3 regions of the Vibrio splendidus genome follow, and region 1 is predicted to be linked to each of the others. Evidence: riboswitches for the same ligand, from Rfam matches in the RefSeq annotation. Region 1 holds a riboswitch; each other region holds the start of a gene.
The links. Region 1 has a riboswitch for thiamine pyrophosphate ahead of thiD (bifunctional hydroxymethylpyrimidine kinase/phosphomethylpyrimidine kinase). Riboswitches for the same ligand answer to the same signal wherever they lie in the genome.
Positions count from the first base shown of each region.

Region 2: it holds a riboswitch for thiamine pyrophosphate, as region 1 does, so the genes downstream of both, thiB (thiamine ABC transporter substrate binding subunit) here and thiD (bifunctional hydroxymethylpyrimidine kinase/phosphomethylpyrimidine kinase) in region 1, are expected to answer to the same signal.
Region 3: it holds a riboswitch for thiamine pyrophosphate, as region 1 does, so the genes downstream of both, thiC (phosphomethylpyrimidine synthase ThiC) here and thiD (bifunctional hydroxymethylpyrimidine kinase/phosphomethylpyrimidine kinase) in region 1, are expected to answer to the same signal.

Region 1 covers NZ_AP025509.1:978,622-981,899, forward strand. The annotation lists gene OCU90_RS21580 (ABC transporter permease) at 1-257, opposite strand, end outside; gene OCU90_RS21585 (ABC transporter ATP-binding protein) at 250-1,008, opposite strand; gene thiD (bifunctional hydroxymethylpyrimidine kinase/phosphomethylpyrimidine kinase) at 998-1,891, opposite strand; TPP riboswitch at 1,988-2,099, opposite strand; gene OCU90_RS21595 (DMT family transporter) at 2,198-3,115, opposite strand; gene OCU90_RS21600 (helix-turn-helix domain-containing protein) at 3,189-3,278, opposite strand, start outside.
Region 2 covers NZ_AP025508.1:3,475,322-3,478,599, reverse strand. The annotation lists gene mpl (UDP-N-acetylmuramate:L-alanyl-gamma-D-glutamyl-meso-diaminopimelate ligase) at 1-598, shown strand, start outside; gene OCU90_RS15545 (flavin prenyltransferase UbiX) at 637-1,260, shown strand; TPP riboswitch at 1,304-1,423, shown strand; gene thiB (thiamine ABC transporter substrate binding subunit) at 1,477-2,469, shown strand; gene thiP (thiamine/thiamine pyrophosphate ABC transporter permease ThiP) at 2,594-3,278, shown strand, end outside.
Region 3 covers NZ_AP025508.1:3,805,833-3,809,110, reverse strand. The annotation lists gene OCU90_RS17125 (multicopper oxidase family protein) at 1-1,280, shown strand, start outside; gene crcB (fluoride efflux transporter CrcB) at 1,381-1,764, shown strand; TPP riboswitch at 1,827-1,925, shown strand; gene thiC (phosphomethylpyrimidine synthase ThiC) at 2,055-3,278, shown strand, end outside.

The DNA of each region.
Region 1 (3,278 bases):
AAGATCTCTTGCGCAGTCACCCAAGTGTGTTTGAGCAATACATCGTAGCGTTCGAATAGTTTAATAAAGACTTCTGCAGGCGCTGGCAGAATGAAGCTCGGCATCTCGAAGATAACGACCACCATTTGCCATAAACCGAGAATCACAGCACTGCTGATAAGCAAACGCATAACGGGATTCATCTGACGAGGGCGTGTAATGGTAGTCTGTGCGTTAGTTGAATGAGCCACAGTTTCGCTTCGCGTTAGATCATTCATAATCACGCTCCAACTGATCTAAGATCGCTTGTTGTAACTCAGCACATTCACCATCTAACACTCTTGGTGTCGCTGTGTTAGGCACAGACAATGACTGAGCATTCGCGGGTGTGCCTTGCAACACATACAAATTGTCCGCCAAACGCACCGCTTCTTGTGGATCATGAGTGATCAACACAACGGTTTTACCTTTTAGTAGTTCACACGCTAAGCTTTGAAGCTTGTGTCTTGTTACCGCATCCAGCGCAGAGAAAGGCTCGTCCATCAGCACCACAGGCTTGTCTTGCATTAAGGTTCGAGCCAAAGCAACACGCTGGCGCATACCACCAGACAATTGATCCGGCATAGTAGACGCGTGATTAGCCAAACCAACCGCAGCTAACAACTCTAGTGCTTGGTTGGTTTGCTGTTCTTTATCAGAAACTGGATTTTGAAAGCGATGACTCAGGCATACATTGTCGATAACCGATAGCCATGGCAGTAACAAATCTTGCTGTGCCATGTAAGCGATGCGGTCCGTTAAAGGCAATTCATCGGACGTTGCCAATGTGCCCTGCCACTCCACCTTGTCGTCCAGCAAGCCTGCCAGATAACGCAATACCGTGGTTTTTCCGCAACCACTTCGACCCAGCAATACTGTCCACTTACCTGCGTTTAAGCTAAGCGACAACCCAGACAAGGTCGCGTACTCGCTGTCTCGGTAACGTAACGTCGCGTTGCTGAGTTGAACGCCAACCGTATTAACGGACATTACCGTGTCCAGCGAAGAAGTGATTTACCGGGCCATGACCTTGACCAACTTGCAACTCATCAGCATGAGCAATCGCGCGAGAAATGTATTGTTTGCCTAGGTCAACAGCTTCTGCCAGCGTGTTGCCCTGAGCCAAGAAAGAAGCAATGGCAGATGAAAGCGTACAGCCCGTGCCGTGGGTGTTTTTAGTCGGGAAACGCTTCGCGCTAATCAAGGCAGACGTCGTCGGGAGAATCAGTAGATCGTTACTGTTTTCATCTTTCTCTAAATGACCGCCTTTGAGAAGAACGGCTTTAGCACCTAGTGCGCGTAAATCTTCAATCATGCCCTGCATTTCAGCTTCGCTTTCAGGTACCGGCTTGCCTGTTAGCGCCGCACCTTCTGGCAAGTTAGGAGTAATGATGTCTGCCAGTGGAATCAGTTCTTGTTTCAGCGTTGTAATGGCAGAGTTTTCTAAGAGAAGATCGCCACTTGTCGCGACCATTACAGGGTCAATCACAAGATGCTTAGGTTGGTACTGATTAATTTTGTCCGCGACGACTTTGATGATTTGCGAATCAGCCAACATGCCGACTTTTACTGCCACGATATTCAGATCAGTAAAAACCGCATCTAACTGGCTAGCGACATGGTCGAGTGGAATAGGAAAAATGGCGGAAACGCCTTGCGTGTTCTGGGAAGTGATAGCGGTAATTACCGAACAAGCGAAACTACCTGTAGCAGACATAGCTTTAATATCAGCTTGGATACCTGCACCACCGCCACTGTCAGAACCCGCGATAGTTAAAACAATCGGAGTATTCGTGCGAATCGTGTCTTCTGCAGAGTGCTGTGAAACTGAGGCTTTTGGCGTTAAATCTTTTGAAATAGAACTGTGTGTCATTGTCGCTCCTACTATCTTACAAGACGTAGGAGAACGAACACTGATCGAAGGAGAAGTCGCATTAGGCTCATGAAAGTTTTCATGGGTGCAGACGTAGATCGAGTGCTTATAGTTCCCTACGCCAGTGTTAACTGAATCAGGTTCAACGGGTCTCGATTAACGATCTCAGCAAACACCAAATAAGGTATATGCCCCCCGACTATTGATAGCGATAGTAACAGCACTCTCACAACTGAGATACTGATTTTATTCAATTATAAGAATTACGCATGAATAAATTTCAATTAGGCACAACAAAACAAATACTTATAGCGTTCCTTTAGATGGCTTCGACTGTATCAACAAGCACAGCACAATCAGAGACATACCTAGCCAGCCTGTAAAAGGAATCAGCTCACCGACAACGCAGACGGCAAGCACCGCTGCAACTACTGGTTCAAACAGGGTCAGCAGGTTGGCACTGCTCGCGGTCACGTGGCGTAAACCAAAACTGAACGCGATATAGCCCACGCATTGTGGAATTAGTGTCAGATAACTGATGACTAATACGTTAATCTGCGAGGAAAACAGGTTCTCACCCGTAAACCAGAGTGTTGGCAGCAACAGCATCGCGCCGAGGCCAAAAATACTGCCCATCGCCGCTTGCGACTTAATCCCTTTATCGATCAGTGCTTTTGTCGCCCAAGAATAAATGGCGTAACACAACCCAGCGAGCAAACCTAAAGCAATACCCAACAGCTTGAGATCATCACCTGACTCATTCGCCGATGAAGCTTCTGAAAACACCAACAACCCAATACCCACCACACCAATCGCAAAGCTAGTGAGCCAACGTTTGTTGATATTATTCTTTTTGCTAATCAGACACTCTAACAATGCCGAAAAGAAAGGCGCGGTTGCAATCGAAACCACGGTACCAATCGCCACGCCTGATAATTTCATTGAAGAATAGAAAGCTAAAGGATAGACCGCCAAAGCCAAAGCGCTCACTGCCAACAGCCTCTTGTTCTGCAAAAGTTTATCGAAAGCGAATAGGATTTTTCGATACGCCAATCCCGCTTGCATTAGGCCACCGACGCCCATAGAGAAAGCACCAATCGCTAATGGGCTGAGATCAGGTGCAAAACTTGCGGCGGTGCCTGTCGTGCCCCATAAAATAGAAGCAAACAAGATGGCCAAAGTGCCCGTTTGGAATTCGTTAACGCGATTGATGGCAAGATTCATTTCTATTACCCAATTTTCAGTTCTGAAATAGATAATAGTGAAGATTGATAAAGTTTAGTTTGCCGAAAGGACGCTATTGTTGTTTTGAAAGACTCTCTTTCATCGAACCTAGAAACGCCCTTGGAGACATGCCAAAGTGCTGAGAGAAGCGACGACTGAAAGC
Region 2 (3,278 bases), on a different replicon from region 1:
AGATGGCTCTAAATTTGAGGTCTATTTCCAAGACGAATGTGTTGGAACCGTAGACTGGGATTTGGTTGGCGATCATAACGTAAGTAATGCCTTGATGGCGATTGCGGCGGCAAGACATGTTGGTGTGACACCCGACTTAGGATGTGAATCACTGGCGACTTTCATTAATACCAAGCGTCGCTTAGAGTTTAAAGGCGAAGTGGCAGGTGTTTCTGTCTATGACGATTTTGCTCATCATCCTACAGCGATTGAACTTACGCTGGGTGGCTTACGTAATAAGGTCGATACGAAAAAAATCATTGCTGTTTTAGAGCCTCGTTCTGCCACCATGAAGCGTGGTGTGCATAAAGAAACCTTGGCTGATTCGCTCAAACAGGCGGATTCTACCTACTTATTCCAACCGGATAATATTGATTGGTCTGTACAAGATGTTGCCAATGCGTGCCATCAACCCGCACATGTAAGTGATGACATGGATGCATTCGTTGCTAGAATTGTCTCAGAGGCACAAGCGGGCGACCAAATCTTAGTAATGAGTAATGGTGGCTTTGGTGGTATTCACCAGAAATTGTTGGATGCGTTGGCACTCAAAGGCTAACGGCATCCACGACCTTATATTTTGAAGTAATTGAGAACATGACAAAACACGATAAAGCTATAACCCTCGCTTTCACTGGCGCATCAGGTGCGCCTTATGGCCTGCGTTTACTTGAATGCCTTTTGGCGGCGGATTATCAGGTCTATTTACTGATATCGTCGGCTGCGCGAGTGGTGTTGGCGACCGAGCATGAACTTAAGTTACCTGCAGGGCCCGATGCAGCGAAACAAGCTTTGGTTAAACACCTTGGGTGTGACCCCGAAAAGCTGGTGGTGTGTGGCAAAGATGATTGGTTCTCTCCGGTTGCCTCTGGCTCAGCAGCGCCGAAGCAGATGGTAGTTTGCCCATGTTCAGCGGGAAGCTTGGCTTCAATTGCTCATGGCTTATCGGATAACCTGATTGAGCGTGCTGCAGATGTGGTCATGAAAGAACGAGGCCAACTGTTGTTGGTGGTTCGTGAGACGCCATTCTCGACGCTGCACTTGGAGAACATGCATAAGCTATCGACTATGGGCGTGACGATCATGCCTGCCGCTCCGGGTTTTTATCATCAACCTAAGTCGATTGAAGATCTGGTCGATTTTATGGTGGCGCGCATTTTGGATCATCTTGGCATTGAGCAAGGTTTAGTGCCACGTTGGGGTTACGATCAACGTAATTGATCCAAACTTGATAGCTTATTGTTAAAATTCGAATTACAATTCTGAACACTCATCGGGGAGCAAACCATTCAAATAATGAATGCGAGCTGAGATCAAGCAAGTGCTTGGGACCCGTAAACCTGAACCAGATAATGCTGGCGTAGGAATTGAGTTAGGAATAACTTCTACCGTTCTCCTCCCTCAAACCTGTGCCGCTCAGACCATGGAGAGCGTCCAGTGAAATTCACATTAACAACTCTTGCTGTTACTACAGCCATCTCTTTTTCTGCCTTTGCTGCAGACAATACCCTAACGGTTTATACCTATGATTCTTTTGCTGCGGATTGGGGCCCTCGTCCTGCCGTTGAAAAAGCATTTGAAGAAAAGTGTGGCTGCGATGTGAACTTTGTCGCGCTAGAAGATGGCGTGTCTATTCTGAACCGCTTGCGTCTTGAAGGTGGGAACAGCAAAGCAGATATCGTGTTAGGTTTAGATAACAATCTGATGGCTGAAGCGAAAGCGACGGGCTTATTAGCTAAGCACAGTGTTGATACGTCATCAGTAACGCTTCCTAATGGTTGGAACGACAGCACTTTTGTACCCTATGACTTTGGCTACTTTGCTTTTGTTTACAACAAAGAGAAGTTGGCAAACCCGCCTAAGAGCTTGAAAGAACTGGTTGAGCAGCGTGATGACCTTAAGGTTATCTACCAAGACCCACGTACATCAACGCCGGGTCAAGGCATGATGCTATGGATGAAGTCAGTATACGGTGATGAAGCGACAGCAGCTTGGAAGAAGCTCGCTCAGAAAACGGTTACTGTGACTAAAGGTTGGTCTGAAGCTTACTCTATGTTCTTAAAGGGTGAGTCGGACTTAGTCTTGTCTTACACGACTTCTCCGGCTTACCACATCATTGCAGAAAGTGATTCTAAGTACGCAGCAGCAAGCTTTGAAGAAGGCCATTACACTCAAGTGGAAGTGGCAGCGAAAGTTAAAGGCAGCAAGAACGAAAAGCTTGCCGATGAGTTTATGGTGTTTATCCTAAGTGATGAATTCCAATCTGCGATGCCAACGGGCAACTGGATGTACCCAGTGACGGATATCGAGCTACCAAAAGGGTTTGATCTGTTAACAGTACCGCAGAAAGCTCTGAGTTTTACGCCTGAAGAAATCGCTGCTAAGCGTAAGCCTTGGATTCGTGAATGGCAGAGTGCACTTACTTTTTAAAAGATTAGCTCTCTAGCTTAACTTTCTAAAGATGAGTTTCCTAAAATTCAGCTTTCTAACTTTCTGTATTTAAAGGTTCGTTCGATATACTTTGAGCGAACTATTTACGGTAAAAAATCAATTTATGATAAAGAAAACACCTAAGGTCGGGATCTGGGTTGCGATACTCATTACCGCCTTTGTGGTTTCAGCAGTTGGGGCATTGCTTAGCAATGCCCCTTCTCTTGATATCAGCCAAGTATGGTCCGATCCTTACTATTGGCATGTAACGAAATTCAGTTTTTATCAAGCGACACTCTCAACTGTGCTGAGTGTTGGCTTTGCTATACCTATTGCTCATGCTTTGTGTCGCAGGCAATTTTTTGGGCGGGCTCTGTTGTTAAGGCTGTTCGCGTCGACCTTGGTTCTGCCTGTGTTAGTCGGTGTGTTTGGTTTGCTTGCTATTTATGGCAACAGTGGTTGGTTAGCTAAATTTCTGGCGAACTTCGATATTGAACTGCCATTCTCCATCTATGGATTGAATGGCATTTTACTCGCACATGTCTTCTTTAATCTGCCCTATGCCAGTCGTTTACTTTTACAAGCTTTAGATACCGTGCCTGCCGAGCAACATAAGCTGTGTGCTCATTTGGGTATGAGTCATTGGAATAAATTCAAATGGGTAGAATGGCCGCGATTGAGACAACAACTGCCTCATGTGTGTGGCTTAGTCTTCATGTTGTGCTTTACTAGCTTTGCTACCGTGATGGCGCTAGGTGGCGGTCCGAAATCGACCACTATCGAACTCGCTATTTATCAAGCGATTAAAT
Region 3 (3,278 bases), on a different replicon from region 1:
AGTATGTTTATGACTTAACGGCAGTGCCTTCAACCGCTGAACTCGTGACGGGGTTTGAGACTAATATTCTAGGCTTTAATGGTCAGATTCCAGCACCAACGATTCGATGTCGACAAGGTGAAAAGGTCACAATTCGTTTTACGAATAAGCTATCAGAGCCGACGACTATCCATTGGCATGGCTTAAGAATTCCTATCGAAATGGACGGTGTTCCCTTCTTAAGTCAGCCACCGATCATGCCAGGTGAAACATTCATTTATGAGTTTACGCCGCCAGATGCTGGCACATTTTGGTATCACCCACATATGAATAGCGTTAAACAACTTGGTATGGGTTTGGTTGGGCTAATTATCGTAGAAGAAAGCACTCCCGTGCAGTTTGATGAAGAGCATGCACTGATGCTTAAGCATTGGCACATCGATAAACAGGGTCAATGGAAAGACTTAATGATTCCACGACTTAGTGCTCGTATGGGAACTCCAGGAGAGTGGAGTAGCGTCAATGGTGTTCATGAACCTGTGTACCAATTAAAGCAGCACGCAACGACTCGACTGCGTATCGCGAATGTCGATAATACGATCACTTATCCTATTGCTGTCGAAGGGGCTGAGGCATGGGTGATTGCCATTGATGGTAATCCTGTAAAGACGCCATATAAACTTACTCAACATAAAATCGGCCCAGGGATGCGCGTGGATATTGGACTGATAGCGCCCAAAGTAGGCGAGCGAGTTAATGTTCTTCAAATGAAGGGCCGCTTTCCTTTCTCTTTATGTGAGTTCGAGGTAGTAGATTCCCCCCTTACTGAAGGGCGTTTATTGCCATTGTTGCCTCTTAACCCTGTACCTAATCTAGATCTTCCTAATGCTGAAGAGATCGATTTTGTGTTCGAGTGGGAAGGTGCGGTATCACCAGTTTCTAAAGATGGTAAATCGATGCCTAAGTTTTGGCTTACTAATAAAAGAGCATGGGAAGGGATGAGCAAAGACAATATTCCTGAGCCGTTGACGATTTTAGAGTTAGGTAAGACTTACATATTCGATCTAAAGAACGTCACCCAATACCATCACCCGATCCATATTCACGGTCATACATTCACTGTATTGGAACTTGATGGGAAGAAAGTTGAAGAGCCTTTCCATACCGATACAGTGTTACTTGGAAAAAACGGCCGAGCTAAAGCTGCATTTGTTGCAGATAACCCTGGCCGCTGGATGTACCACTGTCATGTTATAGAACACATGAAAACGGGTTTAATGGGATACATTGAAGTTAAGTGACACCTGTAACGTTTAATATTTGCGCATGCATTCTTAGTTTCTACCCTCGCTTTTATCGGCGTTAAAGCTAGAATATAGGGATTATTGTTTGGGAGGATTCATGGGTCAGTTATCTATTTTAGGTTTTATTGCCATTGGTGGCGCATTTGGTGCTTGTTCGCGTTATTTGATTTCAGAGTTATGTGTGGTAATGCTAGGGCGTGGTTTTCCTTATGGTACGCTGACTGTTAACGTAATTGGTTCTTTAATTATGGGATTGCTCATCGCTGCGTTTGAGAATGAAATGGTTGCGACAGAACCATGGAGACAGATCATCGGTCTTGGTTTCCTAGGAGCACTGACGACATTTTCTACATTTTCGATGGATAACGTACTTCTTATGCAGCAGGGCGCTTTCTTTAAGATGGGACTCAATGTGCTACTCAACGTGGTACTCAGTATTTCAGCCGCATGGATCGGCTTCCAACTTTTGATAAAGTCTTAAAACTTTCTTACGATTTGTTAACAACTCGGCTTGGTTTATCCAAGCCGTTTTTATATACTCGATCGAACTTGTCGGAGTGCCATATGGCTGAGACCGTTAACTCGGGATCCGTTGAACCTGATCAGGCTAATACCTGCGAAGGGAACAAGAGTAGATATCTAACTAGAATCCTTCTAGAGATCTATCTCCAGATCACAACTGTATTTCTTACCGTGATCCCTCTTGTAGCATCTAATCCGTCAAGCATTTTTATCCCTATAAATAATGGCTAAAAGCCAAGGAAAAATGCTATGTCGACTCGTAAACAAGCAAGACTGGAAGCGAAGAATTTCATTGATTCTTTATCCGTACAACCCTACCCAAACTCAAAAAAAGCTTACATCCAAGGATCTCGAGAGGACATTCAAGTCCCTGTCCGAGAAATATCACTCGCTGATAGCCTTGTTGGTGGTACCAAAAAAGAGCCTGTATTCGAACCTAATGTACCCATTCAAGTTTACGATACCTCAGGTGTTTACACAGACCCTACACATCAAATAGACCTGTATAGCGGTCTTCCTAAGTTGCGAGAGCAATGGATTGAAGAGCGTGGTGATACGGAATTGTTAGACGACGTAAGCTCTGTTTACACCAAAGAACGTTTAGATGATGAAACTCTAGACGACCTTCGCTACGGCAACCTGCCTAGAATTCGTCGCGCGACAGACAACCAATGTGTTACTCAGCTGCACTATGCTCGTCAGGGTATTATCACACCTGAAATGGAGTACATTGCCATACGTGAGAACATGGGACGTCAGAAGTTCGCTGATGAGCAGCTTAACCATCAACACCCTGGCCATAACTTTGGTGCAAACCTGCCGAAAGAAATTACTCCTGAGTTCGTGCGTAAAGAGGTTGCTGAAGGTCGAGCTATTATCCCTTCAAACATCAACCACCCAGAATCAGAACCGATGATTATTGGTCGAAACTTCTTAGTGAAGGTGAACGCTAATATCGGTAACTCTTCAGTAAGCTCTTCGATTGAAGAAGAAGTTGAGAAGCTAGTATGGTCGACTCGCTGGGGTGGCGATACCGTGATGGACCTTTCTACTGGTCGTAATATTCACGAGACTCGCGAATGGATCCTACGTAATAGCCCAGTACCAATTGGTACGGTTCCTATGTATCAAGCGCTTGAAAAAGTGAATGGCGTTGCCGAAGACCTTAACTGGGAAGTGATGCGCGATACCTTGATTGAACAAGCAGAGCAGGGTGTTGATTACTTTACTATCCACGCAGGCTTATTGCTTCGCTACGTTCCTATGACCGCTAAACGTGTGACTGGTATTGTCTCTCGTGGCGGCTCCATCATCGCGAAATGGTGTCTTGCTCATCACCAAGAAAGTTTCCTTTATACCCACTTCCGTGAGATCTGTGAGATCTGTGCGAAGTACGATGTTGCTCTGTCATTAGGTGACGGTTTACGCCCGGGCTCAATTGCAGATGCTAATGATGAGGCTCAATTCTCGGAG